DNA from 2 places in the Neobacillus sp. K501 genome. Region 2 is predicted to be linked to the other one. Evidence: a T-box and tRNA genes for the amino acid it is inferred to sense, from the RefSeq annotation. Region 2 holds a T-box; the other holds one or more tRNA genes.
What was found. A T-box is a leader RNA that pairs with one kind of tRNA and senses whether it is charged. The one in region 2 lies ahead of metG (methionine--tRNA ligase), so its partner is inferred to be a tRNA-Met.

Region 1 (4,431 bases), on a different contig from region 2:
CTTTTCACATTCTCCATGACCATTGCAGAATGGCACTGTCATTTCAATATCAACATTACCTTGTTCCAGACTATAGATCTCAACATGTTCAATATGGATACCAAAAGCTTGGATCGCCTCCATAATTTGTTCTTCCTGCTTATGATGATTCTCTCGCTCACGCTGAATTTCCTTAGCGAAGTTCTCCATGACCTCTGATACTCCAAGGAGCTGGTCGGCAACTAACTTCCGGCTTTCTTGAACCTGCTTTTTAAGTTTTTGATTGGCTTGGAAGAACGTCAGCTCCTGCCCAATCGCCTCATAAACTCGCTGGGATCTTGTACAGTGTTTTTCCCATTCCCGTGATAGTTTTGCAGGTACGACTCCATCACTTTGATCCATTTCATGAATAATTTCTTCTAAGTAGGAATAGGTAGTCGTAAAATTCTTTGCCCAGCACTGTTCCTTTTTAAAGCAGGTATTACAGGTTTTTTCCGTAACATTACTCATGAAGTAATCCATTTCTCGTTCATTTTCATCGATATCTGGCTGGATATCCATTTGTGAAAAGCTCTTAGAAAGAGCATGAAAAACATTTGAAAATTGAGACACTCTTTGCGCTGTCACATCGCGCATTTTCCTCATATATTTTTGCTGCTCCGTCGTATATTCTGGGGTACCTGGAATATATTTAGCTAATCTAGAGGTAAAAAATTGTGGTGTTAGGAGAAATAGGAAGATGGCCGCTGTGGACTCTAGTAATGTGATGGTGAGCGAGCCGCCTTCCTGCCCATACATACCAATTAAAAGAGTGGCAATAAACAAGCCAATGGCTACACCAATTTTTTTCCCTTCTTTTAATAAACCGCCCAATACTCCAGAAAAAGCTAATAAACTCATATGGTAGAAGCTAGATACACTTGCAAGGCTAAAGATGAGGCCCGTCACTACCCCAACGGTAGAGCCCACCGTTGCACCGGCAATAAATGAAAATACTAATACTAAATAGCGGGACATAATATGTTCCAGGGATAGATCATAGATCTTCCAGCCGATTGTCCCTGTCATAATCGATGCCAACATGATAATTAAACAGACAATCTCTTCTGTTTTTAGCAGCTGTCTCCGTTTACTCATGATCAGCAATGGAATACTTTGTAAAAAAATCATTGTTAAAATAAATGCTAGACTTGCTTGTACACCTACCATCATCGTATCGTATAGCGATAATTCTTTAGAGATAAAGAAGGACTCTGCCAGTTTCCCCCCACCGAGGATGATCGCCACAAAGAAAGGAACCGTCCGCATTTCGTTTTTTATCCATTTCTCACTAATTCGATAAAGAACAAGAAACAGGACAGATACGGCAAAGGTAAATGCAGCATTTTTTATGGATATCGTCGCAGCCCCTGCAACGAGTCCGACTAAGGCTAGTGGTGACCGATCTCTTTTAATTAAAAAGACGGATGCGAAAAATGGAAGACTAAAAGGAGTAAGCTGTGACAATATTAAAGCTCTTCCAAGTAAGAAACCTATTAAGAGTAAAAGATATCCTTTTTTTAACAAGAAGGATTCTACTTTTAACTGGAATTTTTTTAATCCTATGCCCCAATTCCACTTAGATGCTTGGAAGTTGACTTCCCCAACCGGCTCTATTAGACTCCGCTCTATCTTTTCCATGGATCACACTCCCTACTAATTTCTTCGTTGCTCTATTATAAAATTGCTAGAGTTCAAAGTTTGTCAAATTAGTGAACAAATGGAAAATTTTCGTTCGACGGTTTTCACTATATTCATTCAATTAATATTGCAAGCATAAATATATGTCGTAATTCGAAAAAAACTCGTTGACATCTGTTTTAGTCCTCGGTATTATATATCTTGTGTCTAATGACATGGCGGTGTAGCTCAGCTGGCTAGAGCGTACGGTTCATACCCGTAAGGTCGGGGGTTCGATCCCCTCCGCCGCTATCAGAATAGCGAAAGCACTGGAATTTTCCAGTGCTTTTTTTGTGTTTTTTTAAAACCCATACAAAAAGACAAGTCGAGTCGACTTGTCTTTGAATAGCAACCATTTATCCCGCATTAACGGGCAGTAGACCCCCACCTTAAAACTTTAGTAAAAGCGAAGTTTAGGTGGGGGATAACTGCCCGTAAAAGCCCGATAAGTTCAACTAACATTCAGCGGGGGATGAATAAAAACCCCCACTGATTGAAGTTTCACTTTATATATCCTGCCATCTATCAGCTAATAAATAAGCAGCAAGTTACCCCCGTCTAGCTCCTCTGCCACCACGTTTTGATTCCGTGTGACGTTTTAGGGATGTTAAACGATCCTCACTATCTTTTAAAAACTTCGCCATTTTTGATTCAAACGTTTCTCCTCGAGGGTTATTACGATCGTTTGATCTGCCCTGACGAGGGCGTTGTGAATGTGAGTTTGAGTGTGAATGGGATCTTTGCGGCGCTTCTGGTCTATCTTTTGCCTTTTTAATAGATAACCCAATTTTCCCATCTTTCTCAACATTGATGACTTTCACCTCAACTTGGTCGCCAACTTTAAGATGATCATTAATATCTTTTACATAATTGTCAGCGACTTCACTGATGTGCACGAGTCCTGTTGAGCCATCTGGCAGCTCCACAAATGCTCCGAAATTTGTAATCCCTGTTACCTTTCCTTGTAACTTGCTGCCTACTTCGATTGACATAAAAAGAATGTTCCTCCTTAAAAATATAAAAAATCATACTTACTATATATTATACAAAAACGGAAAAATAAGTGTCAATAATACTAGCTACTGGTTGTTTTTTCCTTCCTCTTCCTCAGGGATATTAAAGATGATCTCACCTTGTTCAGAGAAGAAATATTCCTTTCTCGCCAGCTTCGCTAAATAATCATCATCATTTAACTTAATAATTTCTTCATTAAGAATTTGTTCTTTTTTCTCTAAATCTGCTAACTCTTTATCAAGCAGCTGCTTTTGGGCCACTTTTGCTTCTAAGCTAGAGGATTGGGAAACAAAGCCAGAAATCAGAAAGTAGGAAATAACAGCAGCAAAAACCAGAAACAATGACAGCCTTCTAAACAGAAGCTTCTTTTTTCTTGCTGATGCCACTTCAGCATATTCCTTCTGTTTGACATAGGTTGTCTGTATTTTTGCTACATTCTTCTTATCTCTCACCTCACTCATTCCCTAAACCTCCTTACTATTTTCGTTTTTTCCACTTTTCTAACATCTTTATAGAGTAATTCTTGATTACCATAAAAATTCCTGCCGTTTTATTATATAACTTCTCGACGGTTTTTTTAAGACCTTTCGGCAAAAGTTTCCAAAGAATTATTATTATTTTTTCAACTGGCACGATTAGAACTCTAATAATCCATAATAAAACCTTTAAAATAAATTTGACAAGGGAATAAATCCCCCTGCCAATTAGGATGATTAGCGAAATAAGCAATTGAAGGATACCTATAATCGGTTTATAGATGAGAACTATAAAGGATTTTCGAATGAATCTATAAACTGAAATCAAGGTGCGAATGATTATTTCGAGTAATCTCAAATACAAACCTTTCAACAAGCTTTGATAAGCGGCAAATCCACAAAGGAGGGCAATAAAAATATAAAAGCGTAACTCTCCATTATTCACAAGGAATAATACATAGAAAATGATTAACGCTTGGGCGATCCAAAATAGTAAATCATTAAAAAAGACAATCCACGATCTTCGCTTTGGTCGTTTCAAAAACCGCTGATAGGTATCAAACATCGCTCCAAACAGCGTCCCCATCCCAATCATCGAAAGCATGGTTAGGAATTGAGTTGAAAGAGTCATCGGAATATCTTACTAAAGAAGCCTTTAGTTTTCTCCCCATGATGTTCATCTAAATAGACTAAATCAAAGATCTTTCCCTTAATCGAAACAATCCCCTTTTCGACATCAAGATTTTTCATTTGCAGATTTTGCCCTTTAATCGCCAAAAATCCCATCGACGTTTCCAATAAAAATTCTTCGTTATCAAAACTCTCCACTTGCTTTACACCCGTTATATCTAGGAGCTTTCTGCCTCTCATGATGACATCATGGTCTGGAATCGTCCCCTTGCCTGAGTTTGCTTCATAATATTGACTCATCATTCATCCCTCACAATCATTTGTACAACCTATTTATTAGATAATTTATGTGAGGGGTAAATGAATTAGAACATTAGGGTGAATTATCTCCCTTTAGAACTCTGATGTGCCGATTCTTTCTTCTTTAATAATGGTATACATCTCAGCAGCTGCTTCCTTACGGGTTGTTTCTTGGAGGACGTCAACACGAGCTGTAACTAGTCTTTGTCCAAGGCGGATCGTCAATTCATCTCCTACTTTGACGTTCGTGCTTGCTTTTGCTTCTTTACCGTTAATCAGAATTCTCCCTTGATCTGATACTTCCTTGGCCAAG
Region 2 (4,431 bases):
CCTGATAAGGTAGCGATCCTCTGTACGGGTAGTCAAGGTGAGCCAAACGCTGCTCTAGGTCGTCTCGCCAGTGCTAATTATCGCGACGTTACGATTTATCCTGGAGATACAGTGATTTTAGCCGCCTCTCCTATTCCCGGAAATGAAAAGGATGTTTCCCGGATCATTGACAATTTATTTCAACTTGGTGCCAAAGTTATTTATGGTTCTGGTAGTACCACAGGCATGCATGTTTCTGGACACGGCTATCAGGAAGACCTGAAGTTGATGCTTACTTTAATTAAACCAACCTACTTTATTCCAATCCATGGTGAATATCGGATGTTGCACCATCACCGATTGTTAGCTGAATCAGTTGGGGTTGAAAAAGGAAACACGTTTATTATCAAGAATGGCGATGTCGTGGATATCGAACACTCCGTAGCCCGTCAAACCCGCAGTATTCCTGCCGGGGACACGTACGTTGACGGCGTGAGTGTCGGCGATGTTGGAGAAATCGTGCTCCGCGACCGGAAACAGCTTTCTGAAGATGGCATGCTAGTCATAGTATTAACGATAAGCAAAGCTGACCGCAAGATCATTCAAGGTCCTGATACGATCACCCGAGGCTTCGTGTATGTTAAAAACTCAGAAGGTCTCCTCAAAGACATTAACCGCCTCGTCAAGAAAACGATGGATGATCTCCAATCAGAAAATATACGCCAGTGGAGCGTTATAAAACAGAGCATTAAAAAATCCATTGGGAACTATATCTTTACACATACAAAAAGAAAACCAATGATTCTGCCGATTATCATTGAAATATAAAACTCGCCGTGATCAGGATTTGATCACGGCTTTATGCTATTAAGGAAAGACCTTATCAAAATGTTCAACAGTAGGAAATGGGTCATAGAAATGATGTAATTGTTTTTTCCAGTCTTGATATTCATTTGATTGCCTGAATCCAACTGTATGATCTTCCAATGTCTCCCACTCCACCAAGAGCAAGTATTTGCCCTCTACTTCAATACAACGCTGCAATTCATGAGAAATATATCCTTTCATGGATGAAATGATTTCAGATGCCCGCCGAAAGGCTTGTTCATATTCCTCTTCCATTCCTCGCTTAACCTGTAACATTACCGCTTCCACTATCATCTAATCTCTCCCTTCTAGCAAATGATTCCTTTTTTAACCTCTACATTAACTTTACATTTTTTTAAATAAAATGGGTAGTATTTGTCTTTTCATAATTATTTAGATTGACTCGTTAATCTTTCATGCTCCTCTTCAATACTAGATGTTTCAATTCGTTCAAATAATGGATCCACGTAGGACAAAGCTTGCGACTTAAGTGAAATTGATTTCCAACTCGTTTCTGTTATATTTATCATCTTTTTAACTTTCTCGCTGGAAAAAGGAAGAAATGGTGTTAAAATATTTGCTAGATTTGCAATCAGGAAAACACAATCCGCAATTGTTTGTTTACAGGCATTCGTGTCATCATGGACCTGTTTCCACGGTTGTTGATCGTCAAAGTATTTATTCGAGAATCTTATTACCTCGAAGATTTTTTCTAACCCTTGTTTAAAAGAGGAAGCCTCAATTAGATTACCGACTTCTTCATACAATTGATCTATTTTTTGATGTATCTCTAAGGAAATGTTCTTACCAGGTATCACACCCGCAAATGATTTTTGTATAAATTTCAATGTTCGGTTGACAAAGTTACCATAAGCCCCTAATAATTCACTGTTATGACTATAAATAAATTCTCTCCATGAAAAATCAGCATCGCGGCTTTCAGGTGCGTTAATGGTTAAAAAATAGCGGATCGAATCAGGTTCGTATCTTTCTAAAATATCCGGTACCCAAACAGCCCAATTTTTACTTGTTGACAATTTTTTCTTTTCTAATGTGAGATATTCATTGGATACGATATGTGTTGGTAAAGGTTCTTTCCCTATACCCGCCAGAATTCCAGGCCATATGATCGAATGAAAAGGGATATTATCCTTTCCGTGCACATAATATGATTTTGTTTCTGCGCTCCAAAATGGCGCGTCATCTTGATCGGTTTCCTTAGCCCATAGTTTACTGGCCGTATAATATCCGGAGACCGCTTCAATCCATACATAAATTTTCTTGTCTTCATAGCCCTCAATGGGAACACTCACACCAATGGGAAGATCCCTTGATACTGCTCGATCCTGCAAACCTTCTCTTAGATAACGTTTCGAAAGTGAAAGGGCATTTTCACGCCACAGCTTCTTATTTTCTGCCTCTTGCGTATAGTTTTCCAATTGTGTTTGAAAAGAGCTTAAAGAAAAGTAAAAATGCTCGGTAAATCGAGTTGTCGGCGGGTGTCCACAAATTTTGCACTTTATATCTAACAATTCAAGAGGCTCTAAAATGGTCGAACAATGATCACATTGATCACCTCGTGAAGGCTGTTTACAAACTGGACAGATGCCTTCGACATATCGCTCAGGTAAAAATTGTTCACAGTTTTCACAATATGTTTGCTCAATTTCCTTTTTGTAAATGAAGCCCTTTTCGAGTAACTCTAAAAATATCTCTTGAACAATTTTATGATGATGTTCAGTATCTGTTCTAGTGTAGGTATCATAAGTGAAACCTAATTTTGAAAAGCAATCACTAAATTCTTTGTGATATCGGTCAGCAATTAAGTTGGGAGATACCCCTTCCTGCCTTGCCTTAATCGCAATCGGTGTTCCGTTACAATCACTCCCTGACACATATAAGACTTCTTCCCCTTTTAACCTGTAATATCTCGCTAAAATATCGCCAGGAAGCAGACTTGAAATGTGGCCCAAATGTAAAGAGCCGTTCGCATACGCCCAAGCCCCGCCAATAAAAATACTCATCCAAAAAACCTCCTTAAAAAATAAAAAACCCCGCCTTAACTATAAAAGTTAAGGACGAGGTTTGAATTCCACGTGATACCACCTTATTTTGCAAACAGCTCACACTATTTGCCTCAACAAGTACGGAGCAGACTTTCCTACTCTTATACTGTGACATTGATAACGAGTGCCAAAACTCGTCGTAGCCTACTAATACACCAAGGTATGTTCAGTACGAAGCTCAGAGACCATTGTTCAAATGAGTGTTTTTGCTTCTTTTCAGCTACCGAAGCTCTCTGTGAAAAACTTCTTCATTCTACTTTTTCTCATCTGCGCCTTTATCTGATAATTATCAATAGTTTATTCATTTTATTTGATAATGTCAATATTAAAACAATCATGATTTTATTTGCAATCTAGTAATTCTACCTATTAAAACCATAGTCTCTTATTATAATCGTATTCTAGGATATCAAAATTCTCTTCCGTTTCTATATTGGGGGTGCATTCCTCACAAGGCTCTTCTGAATGGTTGTGCTCACATTGTTTAATTAAAAGTTCCATTGATTGTCTCCCCTCTCATCTTTATACTATTATACTAATGGAAACGCTTACATATGTCATTAGGTTTTTTTTGGTAATTTCGGCTTAGTATAAAAGGTAGAATCACCTTCTTTTAATGATGAGTCTCCCTATTCGATTTGACAATAATTTTACAATGAATAAATAATCCCTTAATAAAAGTCGGATAAAATGAAGTTATCAATTAAAAACTGAATGGTCCACGGGGGTGAAGATTTTGAAGGATTTCTTAGTTAGAATCTTGATTTTAATCCCAATTTGTACGATTATTTAATGGTTTGTACTTTTCAAAAGGATCCAGTGGGGATCTAATAAATATACATAATACATAGTAGATGATCCGCTATGATTCATCAACCTCACTGGCTAAAAGCTACTTGCTATCCCAGTATTTCTCTCCTCCTAGAGTATTTTCCGCAATCCGATAGTAAAATCCTCTTCACGAAACACCACACAAAAAACAGGCTTGCACCCACCGAAAGTAGACACAAGCCCATTACCCACTAATTATCATCTTTATCTTTATCTTTTTCGTTACCTTTTCCTTTGTTCCCTCGATTTTTCTCTTTGTCTTTGTCTTTTTGTTTACCTTTGCCTTTATTTTGTTTCTTCTCTTCGTCTTTCCGTGCTTTATCTTCTTTTTCTTTTCGCTTCTTCACTTCGTCTTTGTATTTCTTCTCAATTCCTGATAATTGGAAATTTCTATCAGGAAGTTCCGACACGGACTTCGCCAGGATCTCTTTAAATATTGCAGGGACCGTCGCCCCACTTGATGCAGATAAATAATGGTTTTCATCTGTTTTATCATAGCCCAACCAAACAGCCCCAACAATGTTTGGAGTATAGCCGACAAACCAATGATCCTTAGCCCCTGCATCAATACCGAATGGAAGTTCCGTTGTACCCGTTTTCCCGGCAATATCATAACCATCGAGCGCCGCTTTTTTCCCTGTCCCTTCGTCAATCACGCCTTTTAGCATATACGTCATTTTTTGAGCCA

Region 1: it encodes a tRNA-Met, which carries the amino acid that the T-box ahead of metG (methionine--tRNA ligase) is inferred to sense. The anticodon was not compared.

What each region holds. Positions count from the first base shown of each region.
Region 1 covers NZ_JBSLYA010000018.1:15,970-20,400, forward strand. The annotation lists gene spoIIE (stage II sporulation protein E) at 1-1,659, opposite strand, end outside; tRNA gene ACWM35_RS24095 (tRNA-Met) at 1,877-1,950, shown strand; gene ACWM35_RS24100 (S1 domain-containing RNA-binding protein) at 2,247-2,690, opposite strand; gene ACWM35_RS24105 (FtsB family cell division protein) at 2,778-3,173, opposite strand; gene yabQ (spore cortex biosynthesis protein YabQ) at 3,190-3,819, opposite strand; gene yabP (sporulation protein YabP) at 3,816-4,118, opposite strand; gene ACWM35_RS24120 (RNA-binding S4 domain-containing protein) at 4,212-4,431, opposite strand, start outside.
Region 2 covers NZ_JBSLYA010000008.1:78,335-82,765, reverse strand. The annotation lists gene ACWM35_RS17735 (ribonuclease J) at 1-807, shown strand, start outside; gene ACWM35_RS17730 (antibiotic biosynthesis monooxygenase family protein) at 847-1,140, opposite strand; gene metG (methionine--tRNA ligase) at 1,236-2,870, opposite strand; T-box leader at 2,918-3,191, opposite strand; gene ACWM35_RS17720 (hypothetical protein) at 3,282-3,413, opposite strand; gene ACWM35_RS17715 (transglycosylase domain-containing protein) at 3,935-4,431, opposite strand, start outside.